2 regions of the Nocardioides yefusunii genome follow, and region 1 is predicted to be linked to the other one. Evidence: predicted binding sites of a transcription regulator. Region 1 holds the regulator's gene; the other holds the start of a gene.
The links. The regulator HrcA, encoded in region 1, represses chaperone genes, less so after heat shock. The targets are predictions, from matches to a motif close to TTGGCACTCGNNNNNNNCGAGTGCCAA.

Region 1 (4,206 bases):
AGCTCACCGCGTTCCCCCTTGGGCAGGGCCTGGACGACGGTGAAACGAGGCTCGGGGTGCTCGTGCACCTCGCGCTCCTCGACGCTCACGGTGAAGACCTTCTTGCCGGTGCTGGCCACCGGTCCGGTGACGGCGGTGCCCCGACCGTCGGTGAGGACGACGCGTTCACCGGCCGTCATCCGACGGACCTGGACGGCGTGGTGCGCCTCGTCGCCGCGCACCTCGACCTCACCGCCGACGACGGCGCCGGTGAGGTCGTCGACGACGTGGACCGGGAGGCTCATCTCAGTGTCCCCGGAAGGCGTCGCGCAGGCGTCCGAAGGCGGACTTGGAGGAGTCGCGCATCTTGCCGCTCACGCTCTCCTCGCCACGCAGGGCGGCGAGCTCGCGCAGCAGTTCCTCCTCGCGACCCGAGAGCTTGGTCGGGGTCTCGACGACCACGGTGACCACGAGGTCGCCGCGGCCGCCGCGCAGGCCGGGAACACCCTTGCCGCGCACCGTGAACTCGGTGCCGGACTGGGTGCCGGCCTTGATCTCGAACTCGTGGGTGGCGACGAGCTCCTCGTCGCCCTCCTCGAGCTTCACCTCGGCCTCGAGCAGGTCGAGGGTGACGGTGGTGCCGAGCGCGGCAGCAGTCATCGGGACCGAGAGGGTGCAGTGCAGGTCGTTGCCGTTGCGGACGAACGTCTCGTGCTCCGCGACCCGGATCTCGACGTACAGATCGCCCGAGGGGCCGCCACCGGGACCGACCTCGCCCTGCTCGGAGAGCTGGACACGGGTGCCGTCGTCGACACCGGCGGGGATGCGGACCTTGAGGGTGCGCTGGGAACGGACGCGACCGTCACCGGCGCACTCCCGGCACGGGTCGGGGATGATCGAGCCGTGGCCCTGGCAGGCCGGGCAGGCACGCAGAGTGCGCATCTCGCCGAGGAACGAGCGCTGCACCTGGGCGACCTCACCGGCGCCGCGGCAGGTCTCACAGGTGACCGGCTGGGTGTTGGGGGCGGTCCCGGCGCCGTGGCAGGAGTCGCACAGCACCGCGGTGTCGACCTTGATCTCGCGGGTCACACCGAAGGCGGCCTCGGCGAGCTCGACCTGGATCGCGATCAGGGCGTCCTGCCCACGGCGGGTGCGCGGACGGGGACCGCGGCCACCGCCGGCACCACCTTGGCCGCCGAAGAAGGCGTCCATGATGTCGGTGAAGGAGAAGTTGCCGCCTTGGCCGCCGAAGCCGCCCTGGCCACCGAACGGGTCGCCGCCGCGGTCGTAGTGGGAGCGCTTCTGGGGGTCGGACAGCACCTCGTAGGCGGTCGAGACCTCCTTGAACTTCTCCTGTGCCTCCGGGTCGGGGTTCACGTCCGGGTGGTACTTCCGGGCGAGACGGCGGTACGCCTTCTTGATGGCGTCGGCGTCCGCGTCGCGGTCGACACCGAGGAGTTCGTACAGATCCTGGCTCACGTGAGTCCTTGTCGTGCGTGTGTGACTGGTCGGAAAGGGGGTCAGGGGTGACGCGGTGGTGGGGCCGGGGGCCTCACACGTCGCCGAGCACCCGGGAGAGGTAGCGGGCCACGGCGTGCACCGAGGCCATCGTGCTGGGGTAGTCCATGCGGGTGGGCCCGACGACGCCGAGGCTGGCCATCGCTTCCTGGGGGCCGTACCCGGAGGCGACGACGCTGGTCGCGGAGAGCTCGCTGTAGGGACCCTCCTGACCGATGGTGACGGTGAGGGCACCGTCGGCGCTGGCCTCGCCGAGCAGCTTGAGCATCACCACCTGCTCCTCGAGCGCCTCGAGCAGCGGCCGCACCGAGCGGTCGAAGTCGTCGCCGTACCGCGCCAGCTGGGCGGTGCCGGAGACGGCGACGCGCTGGTCACGGCGGTGGTCGCTCATCGCCTCCACGAGCGCCTCGGCGACGACGCCGTAGACGGGCGCGTCGGCGGGGACGACCTCGTCGACGAGCGCACGCAGGGCCGTGGTGGCGTCGGAGATGCGCTGGCCGGCGGCGACCCGGTTCACCCGGGTGCGCAGGTCAGCGAGGAGCCGATCGTCCAGGCCCGAGGTCAGCAGGTCTCCCCCGGGAACGTCGACGAGCCGCTGCTCGACGCGCCCGCTGGAGAGGATCAGCACCATCAGGGCCTTGGTCGGGGCCAGTGCCACGAACTCGACGTGGCGCACCGTGGAGCGTGACAGCGTCGGGTACTGGACCACTGCGACCTGGTGGGTCAGTTGCGACAAGGTGCGGACCGAACGCTGCACGACGTCGTCGAGGTCGATCGCGCCGTCGAGGAACGACGAGATCGCGCGCTTCTCGGCGCTCGACATCGGCTTGAGCGTGGCGAGGCGGTCCACGAAGAGTCGGTAGCCCTTGTCGGTGGGCACACGTCCGGCGCTGGTGTGGGGCTGGTGGATGTAGCCCTCGTCCTCCAGCACCGCCATGTCGTTGCGCACGGTGGCCGGGGAGACCCCGAGGCCGTGACGCTCCACCAGCGCCTTGGACCCGACGGGCTCCTCGGTGGCGACGTAGTCCTCCACGATCGCCCGGAGCACGGCGAGCTTGCGGTCGTCCACCATGGTGCTCTCCTCGTCGTACGTCCTGCACTGGATGACCGGGTCGGGCCCGGCGTCTGGTCCGGGGCGCGCCACTGGCCTCAACCTCTGGCACTCCACACGGACGAGTGCCAGTCTAGCGTCCGGACCCACCACTACGCTCACTCCGTGACGTCCAACCCCTCTGCCCCCACCCCTGCTGACGAGCCACGACGCGGCGCACTGCGCGAGGTCGCCGACCGGGTGTGGGTGGTGCGTCACCCATGGCTGGACGTCAACGTCACCGTCGTGGGCAGCGCCGCCGGACTCGTCGTCGTCGACTCACTCGGCTCCGCCGCTGCGGCCCGCGCCCTGGTCGAGACCCTGCGACCGCTCGCCGGAGCATCGGGCGTGCACACGGTGCTCAACACGCACTGGCACTTCGACCACACGTTCGGCAACGACGAACTCCTCCACACCTGGCCCGACGCGGTGCTCGTGGCCCACGAGGCGGCTGCCGCCGAACTGGCCCGGGACGGTGAAGCGATGCGCCGCACTCTCTCCGAGCCCGGACATCCTGACTCCGACGGCCACCACGACGACGTCGCTGCCACCATCCTCCGGGTACCGACCGAGACGTTCTCGTCCGCGCGGGTCCTCGACCTCGGCGACCGCGTGGTCGAGGTGCTGCACCTGGGCGCCGGGCACACCGCTGGCGACGCCGTGGTGCACGTCCCGGACGCCGACCTGCTCGTGGCGGGTGACCTGGTCGAGGAGTCCGGGCCACCCTGCTACGGCGACGACTCCCATCCGCTGGCGTGGCCCGGCACCGTCGACTCGCTCCTGGGGCTGTTGCGTCCGGGCACCGTCGTGGTGCCCGGGCACGGCGACGTCGTGGACCGCGCCTTCGTCGAGGCCCAGGCCGACGACGTGCACCGGGTCGCGGACACCGTGCGCGGGCTGGCGTCCTCAGGCGTCAGCGTCGACGACGCACTTGACGCGGCGCAGTGGCCGTGGCCGCGTGAACACCTCGTCGAGGCGGTGCGTCGGGGGTACGCCCACCTGCCTGCGACGGCGTTCGGGCCTGCGCGGCGCCTGCCGCTGGCGTGAGCGGGAGAGCAGGGTCCCGATCCCGGCGTTGCAGGCGAGTCGCGCTCAGAGCCGTCGCCGTCACCCCCTAGCGTTGTCCCGTGTCTTCCCCCACCTCCCGCTACGGAAATGACGTGCTCGCCGGCGACTGGCGTGCCCCCAAGAACGGACGCGCCACCGAACGTCCCGCCGAACTCGGCCTGGTGATCGAGGAGGTCACCAGCGACTGGTGCGGCGAGATCGTCGGCATCGACCGCGACCTGCGCACCATCACGCTGGAGGACCGCCGCATGAAGCGGAAGGTCTTCCCGATGGGCCCCGGCTTCATGCTGGAGGGCAAGCCGGTGATCCTCACTCCCCCGGTGCAGGTCAAGGCACCCGAGAAGGCGACCCGGACCGCGTCGGGTTCGATCGCCGTGCACGACGCCAAGGCGCGCGTGGCGCGACAGTCCCGGATCTACGTCGAGGGTCGCCACGACGCCGAGCTGATCGAGAAGGTCTGGGGCGACGACCTCCGGATCGAGGGTGTCGTCGTGGAGTACCTCGGTGGTGTCGACGACCTCGCCGACCACCTACGTGACTTCAAGCCGGGC
Region 2 (4,206 bases), 1.5 Mb from region 1:
CGGCAGCCTTGCGGACGATGCGGACACCGACGGCCTCGTCACCGGTGAGGCCGAGGTCGCCCTCGAGCACCTCGACGGCGTGGATGATCGCGGAGCCACCGCCGGCGACGATGCCCTCCTCGATCGCGGCGCGGGTCGCGGAGACGGCGTCCTCGATGCGGTGCTTCTTCTCCTTGAGCTCCACCTCAGTGGCAGCGCCGACCTTGATCACGCAGACGCCGCCGGCGAGCTTGGCGAGACGCTCCTGGAGCTTCTCGCGGTCCCACTCGGAGTCGGTCGCCTCGATCTCGTTCTTGATCTGGGCGACGCGGGCCTCGACGTCAGCAGCAACGCCGCCGCCGTCGACGATGGTGGTGTTGTCCTTGGTGACGACGATGCGCTGGGCGCGACCGAGGTCCTCGAGACCGATGGTGTCGAGCTTGAGGCCGACCTCGGCGGCGACGACCTGGCCACCGGTGAGGATCGCGATGTCCTGCATGATCGACTTGCGACGGTCACCGAACGCGGGAGCCTTGACGGCGACCGAGTTGAAGGTGCCGCGGATCTTGTTCATGACGAGGGTGGAGAGCGCCTCGCCGTCGACGTCCTCGGCGAGGATGAAGAGCGGCTTGCCGGTCGCCATGACCTTCTCCAGCACCGGGACGAGCTCGGCGACCGAGGAGACCTTGCCCTGGACCAGGAGCACGTAGGCGTCGTCGAGGACGGCCTCCATGCGCTCGGGGTCGGTGACGAAGTACTGGGAGATGTAGCCCTTGTCGAACTGCATGCCCTCGGTGAACTCGAGCTCGGTGCCCATGGTGTTGGACTCGTCGACGGTGATGACGCCGTCCTTGCCGACCTTGTCGAACGCCTCGGCCAGGATCTCGCCGATCTGGGAGTCACGCGAGGAGATCGTGGCGACGTTCGCCATGTCCTCGCGGGTCTCGACCTCACGGGCGGCCTTGCGGAGCTCCTCGCCGACGGCAGCCGCAGCGAGGTCCATGCCGCGCTTGAGACCCATCGGGTTCACGCCGGCGGCGACGGCCTTGAGGCCCTCGTGGACCATGGCCTGGGCCAGGACGGTCGCGGTGGTGGTTCCGTCACCGGCGACGTCGTTGGTCTTGGTGGCGACCTCCTTGGTGAGCTGCGCACCGAGGTTCTCGAACGGGTTGTCGAGCTCGATCTCGCGGGCCACGGAGACGCCGTCGTTGGTGATGGTGGGTGCGCCCCACGCCTTGTCGAGGACGACGTAACGGCCCTTGGGACCGAGCGTCACCTTGACGGCGTTGGCGAGCGCGTCGACGCCGCGCTCGAGGGAGCGGCGGGCGTTCTCGTCGAACTCAAGAATCTTGGGCATGCAGTGGTGCTCCTCAGACGAAGTGCGAGTGGATGCGCGAACGGACGCCACGCGGCGGCACCGTCACCGGTGCCTGGCCTGCGTGACGCCCGTCCACGTGGAAATCAGGAAACGATCGCGAGGATGTCGCGAGCGGACAGGATGAGGAACTCCTGGCCGGCGTACTTGACCTCGGTGCCGCCGTACTTGCTGAAGATGACCTTGTCACCCAGCGCGACGTCGAGCGGAATGCGCTCGGTGCCGGACTCGTTGAAGCGGCCGGGACCGACGGCGACGACCTCGCCCTCCTGCGGCTTCTCCTTGGCGGTGTCCGGGATGACCAGGCCGGAAGCCGTGGTCTGCTCGGCCTCCAGGGCCTTGACGACGATCCGGTCCTCGAGGGGCTTGATGTTGACCGACACGATGTCGACCTCCACTTTCTCCACGTATGTCTGTGTGTGCAGGGATGTCTGCCACCGATGTCAGGCCCGCGCCGTCGCGGGGGTCGCAGGCCTGTACGGCGATTGGCACCCTCATGGCGAGAGTGCCAATTCAGACGTTAGCACTCACTCAAACCGAGTGCCAGAACCTCCCTGCAAACTCCCGTCGAAGTCTCCGCGCTCCGCGGGCGACGCGCCGGGCCCGGGCAGGTGCGAGGATGTGCCTCGTGGAACTCGAGACCTTCGCCTGGCTGCTCACCGACGACGGGCAGCGCCTGCTGGAGACGGCAGCGCACGCCCTCGCCGACGCGAGCGGGGACGCTCTGGCCGCGAACGCCGCGGTCCGCAAGGTCGAGCCCGACCCCGAGCGCTCCGCCGCCGCCATGACCCAGGTGTCCCTGCGAGTGAAGGGCGTCGCGAAGTTCGGCGAGGACGCCCTGAAGATGTACTTCACCCCTGACGGCCTCGAGCAGGCCACGCGCTGGCGGGTCGCGGCCCATCGCGCCGGGCGTCTGGCCGCTGCTCAGCCCTCCAGCGTCATCGACCTGGGCTGCTCGATCGGTGGCGACCTGATCGCGACCGCCCGTGCCGGGATGACCGCGGCCGGCGTCGACCTCGACCCGATTCGCGTGGCCGTGGCCCGCGCCAATCTCGACGCTCTGGGACTGGAAGGTGCCGTCCAGGTCGCCGACGGCACGGGCCTGGACCTGTCTGGCTTCGGCACTGCGTTCGCCGATCCGGCCCGCCGAGGCGCCCGAGGACGCGTCTTCGACGAGAACGGCTGGACCCCGCCGTGGCCGTTCGTCCAGGACCTGCTGGCCGAGCGTCGGGCTGCGACCGCTGTCGTGAAGGTCGCCCCCGGCATCGGCCACGACCTCGTGCCCGACGGCGTCGAGGCCGAGTGGGTCTCCGAGGACGGCGAGGTGAAGGAGGCCGCCCTGTGGTCGCCGCGTCTGGCCACCGCTTCCCGTCGCGCCACCGTCATCTCCTCCGCCGGCGGACTCGCCACCCTGACCGAGGAGGACGACCCCTACCAGGGCGAACCGCGTCCGGTCCGCGAGGTCGGCCGCTGGCTCTACGAGCCCGACGGCGCCGTGATCCGCGCCGGACTCGTCACCGCCGTGGCCGCGATGACCGAGGGCGGACTGCTCGACGAACACATCGCCTACGTGACCTCCGATGCCGGTTTCGCGGGCCCGTTCATGAAGTCCTACGAGGTCATGGACGAACTCCCCTACCGGGAGAAGCAGCTCAAGGCCGCCCTGGCCGAACGCAACGTCGGACGCCTGACGATCAAGAAGCGCGGCGTCGACGTCGTGCCGGAGCAGTTGCGCAAGCGCCTTCAGCTCAAGGGCTCCGAGGAGGCGACGATCGTCGTCACTCGGATCGCCGGCGTGGGTCGCGTGCTGCTGGTCCGCCCGGCCTGATCCCCCACCGCGCGCTGCCGGACGTCATAGGGATCGGGGCCCATGGCCCTCGATTCCTATGACGTCCCGAGGGGTCGTGCGGGGATGTGTGGCAACCCTCGGGCGCACCGACCCCTGAATGCACTCAGGGCCCGGGACCTCGTGGAGCGGTCCGGACCCTGAGTGTGACTCCCTCCGCGTACCCGAAGGGTGACCACCGACTCCGCGACGATGCGGTGGCCGAGTGTCCATCGCGTACGGCCAGTCAACCGGCAGCGACAGGTGAACCGTACACCCGATCTACGACAATGAGTAGTAGGACACGCTGTGGGGCGCCCCACAGGACGGGGAAACGTCAGGCCAGGACCTGCGTCACCGGCTGCGAGGAGTCGGCCGGCAGATCGAGCAGGGAAGGCGTGCGACCACGCGCGACCATCTCGGCGCCGAGCGCGGCGACCATCGCGCCGTTGTCGGTGCACAGGCCCGGACGCGGGACACGGACGGTGATGCCCTTCGCGGCGGCGCGTTCGGTGGCCATCGCCCGCAGACGCGTGTTGGAGGCGACTCCGCCCCCGATCACGATGTGCTCGATGCCCTCGGTGACCGCGGCGTCGAGCGCCTTGCGGACCAAGACGTCACACACGGCCTCCTGGAACGACGCGGCCACGTCGGCGACGTCGACGTGCTCACCGGCGCGCTGCTTCGCCTCGACCCAGCGGGCCACGGCGGTCTTGAGGCCGGAGAACGAGAAGTCGTAACGGTGACGCTCCAGGTCGCGCTTGGCGGTGAGGCCACGCGGGAACTGGATCGCGACGCTGTTGCCGGACTGCGCGGTGCGGTCGATCACCGGGCCACCGGGGAAACCGAGGCCGAGCAGGCGCGCGACCTTGTCGAACGCCTCGCCGGCGGCGTCGTCGATGGTGGCACCCATCGGGTCGACGCCGAGGGTGATGTCAGTGACCTTGAGCAGGCTGGAGTGGCCACCCGAGACCAGCATCGCCAGGGCCGGCTCCGGCAACGCGCCGTGCTGGAGCTGGTCGACGGC

Region 2: a site for HrcA is predicted at 1,875-1,901, ahead of groES (co-chaperone GroES). Genes of this name have one in related genera too.

What each region holds. Positions count from the first base shown of each region.
Region 1 covers NZ_CP034929.1:1,189,539-1,193,744, reverse strand. Annotated here, with positions in the region: gene EOV43_RS05340 (16S rRNA (uracil(1498)-N(3))-methyltransferase) at 1-284, opposite strand, end outside; gene dnaJ (molecular chaperone DnaJ) at 286-1,458, opposite strand; gene hrcA (heat-inducible transcriptional repressor HrcA) at 1,532-2,569, opposite strand; gene EOV43_RS05325 (MBL fold metallo-hydrolase) at 2,714-3,634, shown strand; gene EOV43_RS05320 (DUF3097 domain-containing protein) at 3,715-4,206, shown strand, end outside.
Region 2 covers NZ_CP034929.1:2,640,532-2,644,737, forward strand. Annotated here, with positions in the region: gene groL (chaperonin GroEL) at 1-1,336, opposite strand, end outside; gene groES (co-chaperone GroES) at 1,441-1,737, opposite strand; gene EOV43_RS12000 (class I SAM-dependent methyltransferase) at 1,974-3,182, shown strand; gene tsaD (tRNA (adenosine(37)-N6)-threonylcarbamoyltransferase complex transferase subunit TsaD) at 3,517-4,206, opposite strand, start outside.